2 regions of the Sinorhizobium sp. NG07B genome follow, and region 1 is predicted to be linked to the other one. Evidence: predicted binding sites of a transcription regulator. Region 1 holds the regulator's gene; the other holds the start of a gene.
The links. Region 1 encodes PhoB, which activates phosphate uptake and scavenging genes when phosphate is short. Its sites were predicted from a motif close to TGTCATNNANCTGTCAT; they were not measured.
Positions count from the first base shown of each region.

Region 2: a site for PhoB is predicted at 3,494-3,510, ahead of phnG (phosphonate C-P lyase system protein PhnG). Genes of this name have one in related genera too.

Region 1 is NZ_NWTD01000001.1:356,048-363,496, forward strand. It holds gene CO664_RS01760 (substrate-binding domain-containing protein) at 1-289, shown strand, start outside; gene pstC (phosphate ABC transporter permease subunit PstC) at 377-1,861, shown strand; gene pstA (phosphate ABC transporter permease PstA) at 1,858-3,180, shown strand; gene pstB (phosphate ABC transporter ATP-binding protein PstB) at 3,194-4,009, shown strand; gene phoU (phosphate signaling complex protein PhoU) at 4,056-4,769, shown strand; gene phoB (phosphate regulon transcriptional regulator PhoB) at 4,815-5,498, shown strand; gene CO664_RS01790 (GcrA family cell cycle regulator) at 5,583-6,101, opposite strand; gene CO664_RS01795 (aspartate aminotransferase family protein) at 6,516-7,449, shown strand, end outside.
Region 2 is NZ_NWTD01000012.1:100,689-108,137, reverse strand. It holds gene CO664_RS25910 (ABC transporter ATP-binding protein) at 1-352, shown strand, start outside; gene CO664_RS25905 (oligopeptide/dipeptide ABC transporter ATP-binding protein) at 349-1,407, shown strand; gene CO664_RS25900 (alkaline phosphatase family protein) at 1,404-2,633, shown strand; gene phnF (phosphonate metabolism transcriptional regulator PhnF) at 2,698-3,399, shown strand; gene phnG (phosphonate C-P lyase system protein PhnG) at 3,589-4,050, shown strand; gene phnH (phosphonate C-P lyase system protein PhnH) at 4,047-4,652, shown strand; gene CO664_RS25880 (carbon-phosphorus lyase complex subunit PhnI) at 4,653-5,759, shown strand; gene CO664_RS25875 (alpha-D-ribose 1-methylphosphonate 5-phosphate C-P-lyase PhnJ) at 5,759-6,706, shown strand; gene phnK (phosphonate C-P lyase system protein PhnK) at 6,703-7,449, shown strand, end outside.

The DNA of each region.
Region 1 (7,449 bases):
GTTCTACGAAAACAACGCCGACAAGCTGAAAGTCGCGACCGTCAACGGCATCGTACCGTCGACCGAAACGATCGCCTCCGGCGAGTACCCGGTTTCCCGTCCGCTGTTCTTCTACGTCAAGAAGGCGCATCTCGGCGTCATTCCGGGTCTCAAGGAATATGTCGAGTTCTTCGTCGACGACCAGATGATCGGCCCCGACAGCCCGCTTGCCGAATACGGCCTGGTTGCTGCTCCGGATGCCGAGCGCGAAGAAATCCGCAAGACCTTCGAAGCTGGCAATCTGCTCTGATCAAGACCGGTCCCGGTGCAGCTTTCCGCTGCGCCGGGACCTTGCATAGTTGGATTTTTTTGGCGGCCCTGCCGTGGAGACGTGCCGATGAGCACCTCGCTTCTTCTCCTGATCATCGCTTTAGTTGGATTTGTTGCCTATTTTGCCGGCCGCGCCCGTTCGCTTGCCGAGTCCGGCAACAAGCTTGCCACCTTGCATTCACTGCCGGGCTACCATGGCAGCTATGTCGCCATCTGGGCAGTGCTGCCCGCGGTCCTGGTGCTTGCCGCATGGCTGATCGCCTCGCCGCTTCATGTCGATTCCGCCGTTCGCTCGGCGCTCCCTGATACGGTCCAAAGTCAGGGCAACGCGGCAGTGCAGCTCGCGCTCGGCCAGGTGAAGGCGGTCGCCACGGGGCTTAAACGCCTCGACACCGCGGAAATCGAGGCAGTCAAGACCGGTTCGGCCAATCTGCGCGAAACGCTCGCCGCCAAGGGCGTGGCGCTTGCCGGTGAAGGCGAGCCGTACATGGTCGAGGCGGCTGAGCAGTTCAATACGATGCGCGGTTACAGCCGCTGGCTGATGAGCGCCGTCGTGCTGCTCGTCGCCATCGCCGGCGGCCTCTATGCAATCCGCAACGTTACCACCCGCTTTCGCGCCCGCAATCAGGTCGAGCGCGTCATGCTCGGCTCGCTCGTCGTCGCTTCGTCGATCGCGATCCTGACGACGATCGGCATCATCGGCTCGATGTTGTCGGAAGCCGGTCGCTTCTTCAGCATGGTTTCGCCGATGGAGTTCTTCTTCGGCACGGTCTGGGATCCCCGCTTCGCCGCGGCAGGCAGCGAGGGCGCCTCCGGCCAGTTCGGCCTGCTGCCGCTTCTCGGCGGTACGCTCTATATCGCTTTTGTCGCCATGCTGTTTGCTGTACCGGTCGGCCTGTTCGCCGCCATCTACATGGCCGAGTATGCCAGTCCGCGGCTGCGGTCTATTGCGAAGCCGCTGCTGGAGGTGCTGGCGGGCATCCCGACGATCGTCTACGGCTTCTTCGCGCTCGTCACAGTCGGCCCGTTCCTGCGCGACATCTCGACGCAGCTGAACGGCCTCATCACCGGCAACTACCAGAATTTCATTCAGGCGCAGAGCGTGCTGACCGCTGGCATCGTCATGGGCATCATGCTCATTCCGTTCGTCTCGTCGCTGTCGGACGACATCATCACGCAGGTGCCGCGGGCGCTGCGCGACGGCTCGCTCGGGCTCGGCGCGACGCGCTCGGAGACGGTGAAGAAGGTCATTCTTCCCGCCGCACTGCCCGGCATCGTCGGAGCGCTGCTGCTGACCGCCTCGCGCGCGGTCGGCGAGACGATGATCGTCGTGCTTGCTGCCGGCGTCGCCGCGCGCATGCAGCTCGACCCGTTCGAACCGATGACGACGGTGACGGTCAAGATCGTCCACCAGCTGACCGGCGACCTGGAGTTCACTTCGCCGCAGACTCTGGTCGCCTTCGCGCTCGGCATCACACTCTTCGTCATCACGCTCTGCCTCAACATCTATGCGCTCTACATCGTGCGCAAATATCGGGAACAGTACGAATGACCGACGTTGCTTCTCCCACGGTAAGGGTCTCGACCCGTCCCGCCGAAAGCCGCCGCGACATCGGCATAAAACGCCGCTACGCCGCGGAGCGCCGGTTCCGTGCCTATGGCATCAGCGCCATCGTTATCGGCCTGTTCTTCCTGGCGGTCCTTGTCTGGAGTGTTGTCTCGAAAGGCTACACGGCCTTCCAGCAGACGACGATCACGCTGCCGATCGAGTTTTCCGAAAAGGTGATCGACCCGAAGAACGAGCGCGCGACCGATCCGAAGCAACTGATGACCGCCAATTATCCGGTGCTCGTCCGCGACGCCCTGGTCAAGCAGCTCGGCATCGACCCGAAGAAGCGGCCGCTTGTGAAACAGGCGAACGACATGGTCTCCGACAGCGTCCGCACGCAGCTGCGTGACATTGTCGTTGCCGACCCTTCGGTGATCGGCAAGACGATCCCGGTGACGCTGCTCGCCGACGCGAACATCGATTCGGCCTTCAAGGGCCAGATCGACCTCACGGTCGACGAATCGAAGCGCAAGGTCAAGGACCAGCAGGTCGCCTGGATGAACCAGCTGGCCGAGGCCGGCGTGCTGAAGAAGAGCTTCAACACCGGCATCTTCACGTTCGGCGCATCGAGCCGCCCGGAAGCGGCCGGCGTCGGCGTGGCGCTGGTCGGGTCTGCCTATATGATGCTGATCGTCCTCGTCCTGTCGCTGCCGATCGGCGTCGCCGCCTCGCTCTATCTCGAGGAATTCGCGCCGAAGAACCGGCTGACCGACCTGATCGAGGTCAACATCAACAATCTCGCCGCCGTGCCGTCGATCGTCTACGGCCTTCTCGGTCTCGCCGTCTTCGTGAATTTCGCCGGCATGCCGCGCTCGGCGGCCCTCGTCGGTGGATTCGTGCTGACCCTGATGACGCTACCGACGATCATCATCGCGACGCGCGCCGCGCTGAAGGCCGTGCCTCCGTCGATCCGCTCCGCCGCGCTCGGCCTCGGCGCCTCGAAGATGCAGACGATCTTCCACCATGTGCTGCCGCTTGCCATGCCCGGCATCCTGACCGGCACGATCATCGGCCTGGCGCACGCCCTCGGCGAGACGGCGCCGCTGCTCCTGATCGGCATGGTCGCCTTCGTCGTCGACTATCCGGGCTCGCCGCTCGAACCGTCCACGGCGCTCCCCGTGCAGATCTACATGTGGGCGAACGAGGCTGAGCGCGCCTTCGTCGAGCGTACCTCGGGGGCGATCATCATCCTGCTGATCTTCCTCGTCATCATGAACCTCGGCGCAATTCTGTTGCGGCGTCGCTTTGAGCGTCGCTGGTAGTGGGGTAAGGACTATGAACATCATGTCGGAAGCTGCAGTCGAAAAGGCTCTGGACCAGAAAATGAACACGGTGCCCTTGAAGATGATCGGCAAGGATGTGTCGGTCTATTACGGCGAGAAGCGCGCGCTCTTCGACGTCAACCTGAATATCCGCGAGAGTACCGTGACGGCGCTCATCGGCCCTTCCGGATGCGGCAAGTCGACCTTCCTGCGGACGCTCAACCGCATGAACGACACGATCGAGAATTGCCGGGTCACCGGCCGGATCACCCTCGACGAGGACGACATCTACGATCCGTCGATCGACGTGGTGGAACTGCGCGCCCGCGTCGGCATGGTCTTCCAGAAGCCCAATCCGTTCCCAAAGTCGATCTATGAGAATGTTTCCTACGGGCCGCGCATCCACGGCCTCGCCCGCACGAAGGCCGATTTCGATGAGATCGTCGAAACGAGCCTGCAGAAGGCGGGCCTGTGGAATGAGGTGAAGGACCGCCTGCAGGAGCCGGGGACGGGTCTTTCCGGCGGCCAGCAACAGCGCCTCTGCATCGCCCGCGCCGTTGCCGTCAGCCCGGAAGTGATTCTCATGGACGAGCCCTGCTCGGCCCTCGACCCGATCGCCACGGCCAAGGTCGAAGAGCTCATTCACGAGCTGCGCGCCAATTTCACCATCGTCATCGTGACCCACTCGATGCAGCAGGCGGCCCGCGTCTCGCAGCGCACCGCCATGTTCCACCTCGGCAATCTCGTCGAGGAGAACGACACCGACAAGATGTTCACCAATCCGGACGACCAGCGCACCCAGGATTACATCATGGGCCGCTTCGGCTGATCGCCCGAAAACCCACCGCGAAGAGTGCGCCCTCGAGGAACCGTAGATGTCTCACCCCCACATAACGACAGCCTTCGACGAAGAGCTTAAATATCTGACGCGCCGGATCTCGGAGATGGGCGGCCAGGCCGAGCAGATGGTGGCGGATTCCGTCCGGGCTCTGGTGCATTCCGATCTGGCGCTCGCCCAGAAGGTCATTTCCGACGATGCAATCTTGGACGACGCCGAGCGCCAGATCGGCGAAAAGGCGATCGTCACCATCGCCAAGCGACAGCCGATGGCCGCGGATCTCCGCGAGATCATGGGGTCGATCCGGATCGCCGCCGATCTCGAGCGCGTCGGCGACCTCGGCAAGAACACTGCCAAGCGCGTCATCGCGGTTGCCGGCTCCGGCATTCCGCGCAAGCTGGCGCGCGGTCTCGAGCACCTCGCCGAACTCGCCCTGATCCAGCTCAAGGAGGTCCTCGACGTTTACGCCTCGCGTTCGCCGGAGAAGGCAAACAGCATCCGCGAACGCGACGAGGAGATCGACGCGATTTACACCTCGTTGTTCCGCGAGCTGTTGACCTACATGATGGAGGATCCGCGCAACATCACCCCCTGCACGCATCTCCTTTTCTGCGCCAAGAACATCGAGCGTATCGGCGACCACGCCACCAATATCGCCGAAACCATCTACTACATGGCGACGGGCGCCCAGCCGCAGGGCGAGCGGCCGAAGGACGACATGACGTCAACGCTCGGATCCGTCACCGACTGAGGGGACACCCGCCAATCATGAATCTAGGCAAGGAGTCGTAGCTGAATGTTGCCGAAGATAGCCGTTGTCGAGGACGAGGAAGCGCTCAGCGTGCTGCTGCGCTACAATCTCGAGGCTGAGGGCTTCGAGGTCGATACGATCTTTCGCGGCGACGAAGCGGAGATCCGCCTGCAGGAGCGCTTGCCCGACCTTCTCATCCTCGACTGGATGCTGCCCGGCGTCTCCGGCATCGAGCTTTGCCGCCGTCTCCGACAGCGCCCGGAGACCGAGCGGCTGCCGATCATCATGCTGACGGCGCGCGGCGAGGAAAGCGAGCGGGTGCGAGGCCTTGCGACCGGTGCCGACGACTACGTCGTCAAGCCGTTCTCGACGCCGGAGCTGATGGCGCGGGTCAAGGCGATGCTCCGGCGGGCGAAGCCTGAAGTGCTGTCGACGGTGCTTCGCTGCGGCGACATAGAGCTCGACCGCGAAACCCATCGCGTGCATCGTCGCACCCGCGAAGTGAGGCTCGGCCCGACGGAGTTCCGGCTCCTGGAGTTCCTGATGGCCTCGCCAGGCCGCGTCTTCTCCCGCTCGCAGCTGCTCGACGGCGTCTGGGGGCACGACATCTATGTCGACGAGCGAACGGTCGACGTCCATGTCGGTCGGCTGCGCAAGGCTCTGAATTTCTCCAATATGCCCGATGTGATCAGGACGGTGCGCGGCGCCGGCTATTCGTTGGAAAGCTGACGCTTGCGCTGCTCTTCCGGCGTTCCAAAGTGATAAGGGGCCCGACGGGCCCCTTCATGCGTTATTTGTTATTGCTCCGACCGATCAGCGCGCGCGGCGCCGCTCGGCCGAGGGCTGGTAGGCGAGGCGAGCGTGGTAGCTGCAATAGGGGGAGGATTCCGGCGAGTCGTTGCCGCAGAAGTGGAATTCTTCCTTGAGCGGGTCGCCGATCGGCCATTTGCAGGTCCGCTCGGTCAGCTGGGTGAGTTCCAGCCGGCGCGACATCGGCACGACAATGTTGGTGTCGAGTGCGAGATCCTGCTCCGCCACCAGATCGACGGCGACCTCTTCCTTGAGCACGGCCGTGCCGGCAGCGCGGGTAACCGTCCGGGTCACGGCGCGTGCCGCGTAGTTCGGGGCGCGGGGCGCCGAGGTCGTCCGCTTGGGACGAGCCGCCGCTGTCGCTCCGCCGGCCTTGGCGCGGCCTGGCAGGCTCAACCGATGAACCTTGCCGATCACCGCGTTACGGCTGACGCCTCCCAGCTGCGCCGCGATCTGGCTCGCGCTTAGGCCCTCGGACCATAGCTTCTTCAGCTTCTCAACCCGCTCGTCCGTCCAGTTCATGTCTGCACTCCCCGTTCTCGGCGTTGGGATGGCAGAATCCATCACCGTTCTCCGGAAAAGCCCCGGAGTTACAACGCGATAACTATTTTGGTGACTAGGTCCGCCGCATGCGTCTAGTAATTGAATATTAACCTACCGGCCGGGTGACTCCGTGGCAAGAGTCGCCGGAATCGCGCCGAATCGATTTCGCAGTTTTCCCCAACTTGCTGTCGGATAGTTGCATTTTTGCAAGCCCCGCATCGGGATTTTTTCGCGGTGCGGAATCCGGGCCGGCGCGTCTGTTGCAAGCCTTGGTTTTGTTGACATTGCGCCGCGATATGGGAATAGTGCCTGCGCCGCCGAAAGGCGGCATTTTTGATTTTTGTCGGGCCGATACGTCCGACAGCGATGCCGATGACGAAGGAGATGCTGATCATGGCCGCAACAACGCCGCTCTACGACACCTATCTGCGTGCGCCGTTGCGTTTCGAGCGAGGCGAGGGCGTCTGGCTGATTGCCGAAGACGGCACCCGCTATCTCGACTTTGCAGCCGGCGTCGCGGTCAATTCGCTCGGCCATGCCCATCCTCATCTCGTCGAAGCGCTGAAAGCGCAGGCGGAGAAGCTCTGGCATGTGTCCAATCTCTACGATGTTCCCGGCCAGGTGAGCCTGGCGCAGCGGCTGACGGCGGTCACCTTCGCCGATCGAGTGTTCTTCACCAATTCCGGTGCGGAAGCGCTCGAATGTGCGATCAAGACGGCGCGCCGCTACCATTTCGCCAAGGGCCATCCGGAGCGGTTCCACATCATCACCTTCGAAGGCGCCTTCCACGGCCGCACCATCGCGACGATTGCCGCCGGCGGCCAGCAGAAATACATCGAAGGGTTCGGGCCGAAGGCTCCGGGCTTCTATCAGGTGCCGTTCGGCGACATCGCCGCCGTCAAGACCGCGATCAACGACGAGACCGCTGCAATCCTGGTCGAGCCGATCCAGGGCGAGGGCGGCATTCGCCTCGCTTCGAAAGAATTCATGCAGGAACTGCGCGCGCTCTGCGACGAGTTCGGGCTGCTGTTGATCCTCGACGAGGTCCAGTGCGGCGTCGGCCGCACCGGCAAGCTCTTCGCGCATGAATGGTCGGGCATCAAGCCGGACATCATGGCCGTCGCCAAGGGCATCGGCGGCGGCTTCCCTCTCGGCGCCTGCCTGGCAACGGAAGCGGCGGCGGCCGGCATGGTGGCCGGCACCCACGGCTCCACCTACGGCGGCAATCCGCTGGCGATGGCGGTCGGCAATGCGGTGCTCGATGTCGTCCTGGCCGATGGTTTCCTGGAGAATGTCCGCGACGTGGGATTGGTGTTCCGCCAGGGGC
Region 2 (7,449 bases), on a different contig from region 1:
CGAAATCGCGGACCGGGTCGTAGTGATGTATGCCGGTCGGGTTGTCGAGGAAGGCAGTGTCGTGCAGATCTTCGACACGCCACGGATGCCATATACGCGCGGTCTGCTGAAAGCGCGGCCGCGATTGCAACCCGGCTGCGCAATTCCACGACGGCTTTCCGCCATCCGCGGCAGCCCCCCCGAACTTGCTCATCTTGCGACCGGCTGTTCCTTCCGCCCGCGCTGCAGCCATGCGGTGGCGGATTGTGCACGCAACGTGCCGGAACTCGACACGACCGACGGGCACAGTGTTCGTTGTTGGCGTTGGCGCGAAATCACCGATGCTGCTTCGGAGCCGGAGATCGCGGCATGAATGCGTCCTTTGCCCATTCCGGCACGCCTGATCGCGGTGCGATCCCGGCGTTCGGCGGTCCGTCCCTGCTCGAGGTCGAAGAACTTCGCGTTCACCTGCCACTCCGCAGGACATCGCCGTTCCGTTCCAAGAGTTTCATCAAAGCCGTCGACGGCGCATCGTTTTCGATATTTCCTGGTGAGATCGTTGCACTGGTCGGCGAGTCCGGTTCAGGCAAGACGACACTGGGGCGCAGCTTGCTGCGGCTGACCCCGCCGAGTTCCGGTCGGGTTAGGTTCAAAGGGGTCGATCTGACGACTTTGACGCCAAAGGAAATGCGTTCCTTTCGGCGGCATATGCAGATGGTGTTCCAGGATCCCTACAGCAGCCTCAATCCACGCATGACCGTCGGGGAGATCGTCGGCGAACCGCTGTCGATCCATCATGCTCATCTGACCCCGCGAGCACGTCTCCAGCGCGTGGCAGAACTCTTCTCCCAGGTCGGAATTTCCCCGACGCATGCCGCGCGCTACCCGCACAGCTTCAGCGGGGGTCAGCGCCAACGGATTGCCATCGCCAGGGCACTGTCGACCGAGCCGGACTTCATCGTCGCCGACGAACCCGTATCGGCTCTCGATGTGTCGGTTCAGGCGCAGATCGTCAACTTGCTCCTCGATCTGAAGGGCAAGCTGTCGCTCACGATGCTTTTCGTCTCGCACGACCTGCGTGCGGTCAGTCATATCGCTGACCGGGTGATTGTCATGTATCTCGGTCGGATCATGGAAATCGCCCCTTCGGCCATGTTCTGGGATGCGCCTGCACATCCCTATACCGATGCCTTGCTATCCGCACTGCCTGTCGAACATCCAAGCCTTCGACGAAACCGGGTGCTCCTGAAAGGTGAAGTGCCGAGTGCCGTTTCACCGCCATCCGGCTGCGTCTTTAGGACCAGATGCCCAGTGGCAAGTCCGGAATGTGCCATGGCTCCACCGGCACTGCGGCAGGTTGCGCCAGGGCACTGGACGGCCTGCATCAAACAAAAACCTTTCGATTTGAGGGGATTACATTGGAAATGAAGCGCCGCAAACTTCTGTTGATCATGATCGATGGCGTGAGCTCGGACTATCTTGAGAACCATCGGGAGCGTCTCCCAAATTTGTCCTCACTCGCGGACCGAGGGTACCGCGTCCGCCGGATGCGGTCTGCTGTGCCGGGGACCTCCATGCCGGGTCGGGCTTCCATCCTAACAGGCGTCGCGGCAGACATGCACGGGATTTTTGGCAATCGTGTCCTGAGCGACGGAGCGTTCATCGCCGCCGAGGTGGAGCATGTTCTTGTTCCAACGATTGCAACCCTTGCTTCACGCGCGGGTCTGGATGTGGCCTGCATCGGGCACGCTCTCATCAACCCGGAAGACACCTCCGTCTATGTCCCGCCGAGCTGGATGCGCGGCCACGGCTTCACCAAGGTTCCGAGCGACGGGAGTATGCCTTATCTCCTGAGAGTGAAGGATCCGCGCGGCCGCCTGGCGGGGGTTCCCCTGCCGTCCTTCGTTCAAGAGCCCGCAAGGCCCGATACCGTCTCCCGGGTCACAGCGACGCTCATCGATGACCAACTGACCGTCTCCGCCACCGCAAAGTTGATCGCATCACAAGAGCCGCCCGATCTGGTGGTCACCGAAATCAATGTCACAGACATGTTCCAGCACGAGTTCGGGTACGAGAGCCAAGAGGCCCATTTCTCTGTTGCTTTCGCCGACTCCCTGGTCGGTCTTTGCTTGGAAAGCCTGCGGCGTTCCGGCCGGCTAGACGACTACGTGATCGCAATTACCAGCGATCACGGCCACGGCAATATCAACACCTCGATCCTTCCCGAACTGATTATTCCCGGTAAGCGCTGGAGCTCCGAAGGCGCGACGCTGCATGTCGTGGTCGAGAACGCTGCCGATCGCGCGGAGGTTACACAAAGATTGGCAGCGGTCGGGGCGGAACCCTGGAACGATGCGCATTTACCGGTTGGGCTGCGCGAGCGCATCGCAACCTTCGTGGCTCCGCCGCAGCATGATTTCGAGGAAGTGCCAGCCGGTCACCCGCTAGACCAGCCGTTCGGTCGGCCAAAATACAAGTCCACCCATGGCTTTCGGCCAGGTATGAGTGCGGACGATCGTATCTGCATCATATCCGGGGCTGATCTTCCAGTCGCGGTGGCGGAAGGAGCTGAAGCAACCCGCCTTGCGCCGACGCTTGCATCCATCCTTGGGCTACCCACCAAGATATTTCCCGATCGGCCGCTTTTCGGATAGATAGGGCTATGCACCCCTTTTGGGGAATGCAATGGCTCGTATCGATTAATTGAAATGGTGTTTGATGAAGCGTTGGGAAGTTGTTCGCTCCGGAATACTCAGCGATATCCATGCGGGAGCCTTCGAGAACGGTCGCCTGCCTGGGGACCTTGTCCTGGCAGAACGATTTGGCGTCAATCGCCACACAGTGCGCAACGCCATCAAGGTTTTGGAGTCTGAGGGCGCTCTGCGGGTGCAACACGGTGTCGGTACCTTCGTTGCCGACGACTTCATTTCGCATAGCCTGGACAGTGATCCGAGGTTCACCTTCAAACTTCTTGGCCAGAACAAGTCGGTCAAACGGGAGATCTTGTCCATCAACGAGATCTCCGTCGAACTTGATGTTGCGACGCATCTGAAGATCGCTCCTTCGGCGCTCGTTACCGCCGTCAGGGCGACTTCGTTCATTAACGATTGGCCCTTGGCAACCGGGACGAGCTATTTTCCCGTCGAGCGAGTTCCCGGTCTCGTCTCGGCGTTCCATGGACTGAACTCTCCGACTGCGGCGCTGAAGCGCTGTGGCATTCCGGAATACAAGCGAAAATGGACGCGGATAACGGCCCGAAGGCCCACCCAGCAGGAGGCCCTTCTGCTGCGAATATCATCGTCCAGCCCGGTGCTCTTCGAGACCAATGTCGATGTCACTCCGGATGGATTGCCGATCAAATACGCCTTTAGCGTTATACGAGCCGACCGATATGAATACCTGATAGAAAGCGATGACTAAACGAGATTGCGAGCGCATTCGCGGCTCCAGCCACCCAGCGCCGCTCTTCTTCCCTGTGTTAATCTGACCAAAACTTTTTTGCTGAAACAGCTTCTGTCATCAAAGTGTTGCAAAGAGCACATACCTAGATACCTAGACATCTAGTTATCAGCAGCGCGGCCCGTAGGTCAGCCATTGGATAAGCGGCAAATGCAAGTACGCAATCAAATCGGAAACAGACAGCGATGGATGGCGGTTCTGGCGCGAACGAGGTGCTGTGACCTTGAGGGCGCCTGGAACGATCTGCCCATCGCCCCGCAATATGAATGGCTGCGTCGGCCCGAGACCGGCCTCGTGCTGGTGCGTGGACGCGCAGGTGGTACCGGCAGCCCGTTCAACCTCGGTGAGGCCACGATGACCCGATGTGCCCTGAGGTTCGCCGATGGCACGACGGGGTTCGCCTTCGTGCTCGGACGCGACCAACGCCATGCGGAACTGGCGGCAGTCTTCGATGCGATCCTGCAGCGGGAAGATGAGGTCGCCGCCGCGAGTCGTGAATTGGTCGCTCGATTTGAAGCGATGCAAGCGAGCGGACGTGAGCTGAAGAGCCGCAAGGCGGCTTCCACAAAGGTCGATTTTTTTGCAATGGCGCGGGGCACGAGTCCGGAATGAGCAGCGTTATGGACACTTCCGGGATCGGGCCCGGATTCACAAATCCCGTCTTCGATAGCCAAGACACGTTCCGCCGAATTCTGGATGCCTATGGATATGTAGGGCGCCCGCAAACGCTTGGCTTTGTAACTACGGCAGTCGGGCCGCTCGCACCGGCGACCGTCTCGGCTTGCCTCACATTGGCAGACTTCGAAACGCCCGTTTGGCTCGATTCCCGATGCAATCGCGGCGACGTGCGTAATTACCTTGGGTTTCACTGCGGGACGCCGTTCGCTGATGGCGCCGAGCAAGCGGTATTTGCCATCGTGGCTGATCCGACGACGATGCCGCGCCTAGCAGAGTTTCAGCTCGGCACCGAGTTGGAGCCCCAGACCTCGACGACCATTGTTGTCCAGGTGCCCTCCTTTATTGGCGGTCCACCGGTTCGGTGGCGTGGGCCGGGGATCCAGCACGAGGTCTCAGTCGCCATCGAGGGGCTTCCGTCGTGGTTCTGGCAAGATTGGCAGCTCACTCAGGACTTTTACCCGATCGGGGTCGATGTCCTCTTTGCCTCCGAAAGCGCAATCATTGCTCTTTCTCGCAGCATATCGGTGGAGATTTAAATGGCGTATGTGGCTGTAAAAGGGGGCGAACAGGCTATCCTCAACTCGCACCGCTTGATCGCAGAGGATAGACGCGGCGTTCCTGAGGTTCCCGAACTTACGGTTTCTCAGATCGCCGAGCAACTCGGTCTCGCCGTAGACCGGGTAATGTGCGAGGGCTCTGTCTACGACAGAGAACTTGCGGCCTTGGCATTGAAGCAGGCCCAGGGCGACGCAGTCGAGGCGATCTTCCTCCTGCGGGCGTTTCGCACGACCTTACCGCGCTTCGCAGTGTCGAATGCGATAGATACGGACCGCATGGCCATCCAGCGACGGATCTCCGCGACCTTCAAAGACGTTCCTGGGGGACAGGTCCTCGGTTCGACCTACGAATACACGCATCGACTGCTTGATTTCGACCTCCTCGACAACGCTGAGGTCGAGGAGACGAAAGCGGAACTGGCTGCGACCCCGCTCGACGACAATTGTCCGCGTGCTTTCGACAGCATCTCCGATGAAGGCCTGATCGAGGCAGAAGTGCCTGCGCCTGACGAAGCGTCAGTTTTCGATCTGACGCGAGAGCCTCTGGCATTGCCGGCGGGTCGCGATCAGCGTCTGCAAAATCTTGCGCGTGGCGACGAAGGATTTGTCGTGGGATTGGCTTATTCCGCCCTGCGTGGCTACGGCGCGGCCCATCCCTATGTCGGCGAAACCCGGGTCGGAGACGTCGCGATCGAAGTCGTTCCCGAGGAACTGGGCTTTCCAGTTTCGATAGGAGACATCACCGTCGCCGAATGCCAGATGCTGGACTTGTTTGCAGGCACGGACGACGAGCCGGCGCGCTTCACGCGGGGATACGGGCTCTCCTTCGGAAAGAGTGAGCGGAAAGCGATGGGAATGGCGATCGTCGATCGCTCATTGCGGTCCAGTGAATATGGCGAGGATGTGAAATACCCCGCACAGGACGAGGAATTCGTCCTCTCTCATACCGACAATCTCGAGGCGGCTGGGTTCGTTTCGCATTTGACCTTACCTCACTACGTCGATTTTCAGGGTGACCTGCAATTCATACGGCGGTTGCGCGAGGAGCAGGTCTGCAGCCTTTCAACCAAGGAGGCGGCTGAGTAATGACTGGCACTCTTGACGATGCGGCCAAGCAGGCCGGCCAAGCCTACAACTTTGCCTATCTCGACGAGCAGTCCAAACGGATGATCCGAAGGTGCATCTTGAAGGCGATGGCCGTTCCCGGCCTGCAGGTTCCGTTTGGCAGCCGCGAAATGCCGCTCGCCTACGGATGGGGCACCGGCGGCATACAAGTGACGGCCAGCGTTATCGGTCCAAACGACACGCTCAAGGTGATCGACCAAGGTGCGGACGACGCCACGAACGCGGTCTCGATCCGCCGATTTTTCAAGCGCGTGGCTGGGATCGAGACGACCGAACAAACCGCTGCGGCAACAATCATTCAGACACGCCATCGCGTGCCAGAGACGCCTCTCAGAGAGGGTCAGGTCATCGTATACCAGGTCCCCTCGCCCGAACCGTTGCGCAGTCTGGAACCAAGGGAGTCTGAGACGCGAAAGATGCATGCCTATGCAGAGTACGGCTTGATGAGCGTCCAGCTTTACGAAGACATTGCGCGCTTCGGCCACATTGCCACGGCTCACAGCTATCCGGTTATGACCAACGGGCGATATCTGATGTCGCCGTCGCCTATTCCCAAATTCGACAATCCGAAGGTTGCGGACAATCCGGCAATCCAGCTTTACGGCGCAGGCCGCGAAAAGCGGATCTATGCTGTCCCACCCTACACGCGCGTGCAGAATCTCGACTTCGAAGATCATCCCTTCCGGGTGCAGAAATGGAGGCAATGTTGCTCGCTTTGTGGGGCAACCGACAGTTACCTCGACGAGATCGTCGTGAATGATAGCGGGCAGCGAATGTTCGTTTGCTCCGACACCGACTACTGCGCAGCCCGTCGAGGCCAAGGTCACTTTGGGCATCAGGGTGAAGGCCAGAATCCTACTGGATCGCTCCCGACCTCCAAAACCGAGAAGGGACCGGAACCACGATGAGAACTGCAATTCAGGTCCAACCCAATCGCCGACAACCACTGCTCTCCGTGCAAAATCTTACGAAGGGCTATGGAAAGACGATCGGCTGTCAGAACATTTCCTTCGACCTCTTTCCAGGGGAGATTATCGCCATCGTCGGTGAATCCGGATCGGGCAAGTCGACCATGCTCAACTGCCTTTCGGGGCGATTGATGCCGGACACAGGCTCAGTGGTTTACGACCTCAATGACAAAGGGCAAACGGATATTCTGACTTTGTCAGAGCCAGAGCGACGCAAGCTGATGCGTACCGACTGGGGACTCGTGCACCAGAACCCGCGCGATGGCCTCAGAATGGAAGTCAGTGCAGGCGGCAACATCGGCGAGCGACCGATGGCCATCGGTGCCCGGCATTATGGCCGCATACGCGAGGAGGCCCAGAATTGGCTCGCCAGGGTCGAGATTGAGCTGGGGCGCACTGATCACCATCCAAGAACCTTTTCCGGCGGCATGCAGCAACGTCTGCAGATCGCCAGAACTCTCGTCACCAAGCCGCGCCTCGTCTTCATGGATGAGCCGACAGGCGGGCTCGATGTCTCGGTCCAAGCTCGGCTGTTGGATCTGCTGCGACAGTTGGTTCTGGACTGTGGGATTTCGGCGGTAATCGTCACCCATGATCTTTCCGTTGCCCGGCTATTGGCGGACCGCATCATCGTGATGTGGCGAGGTAACGTTGTGGAGACCGGTCTGGCAGACCAGGTCCTG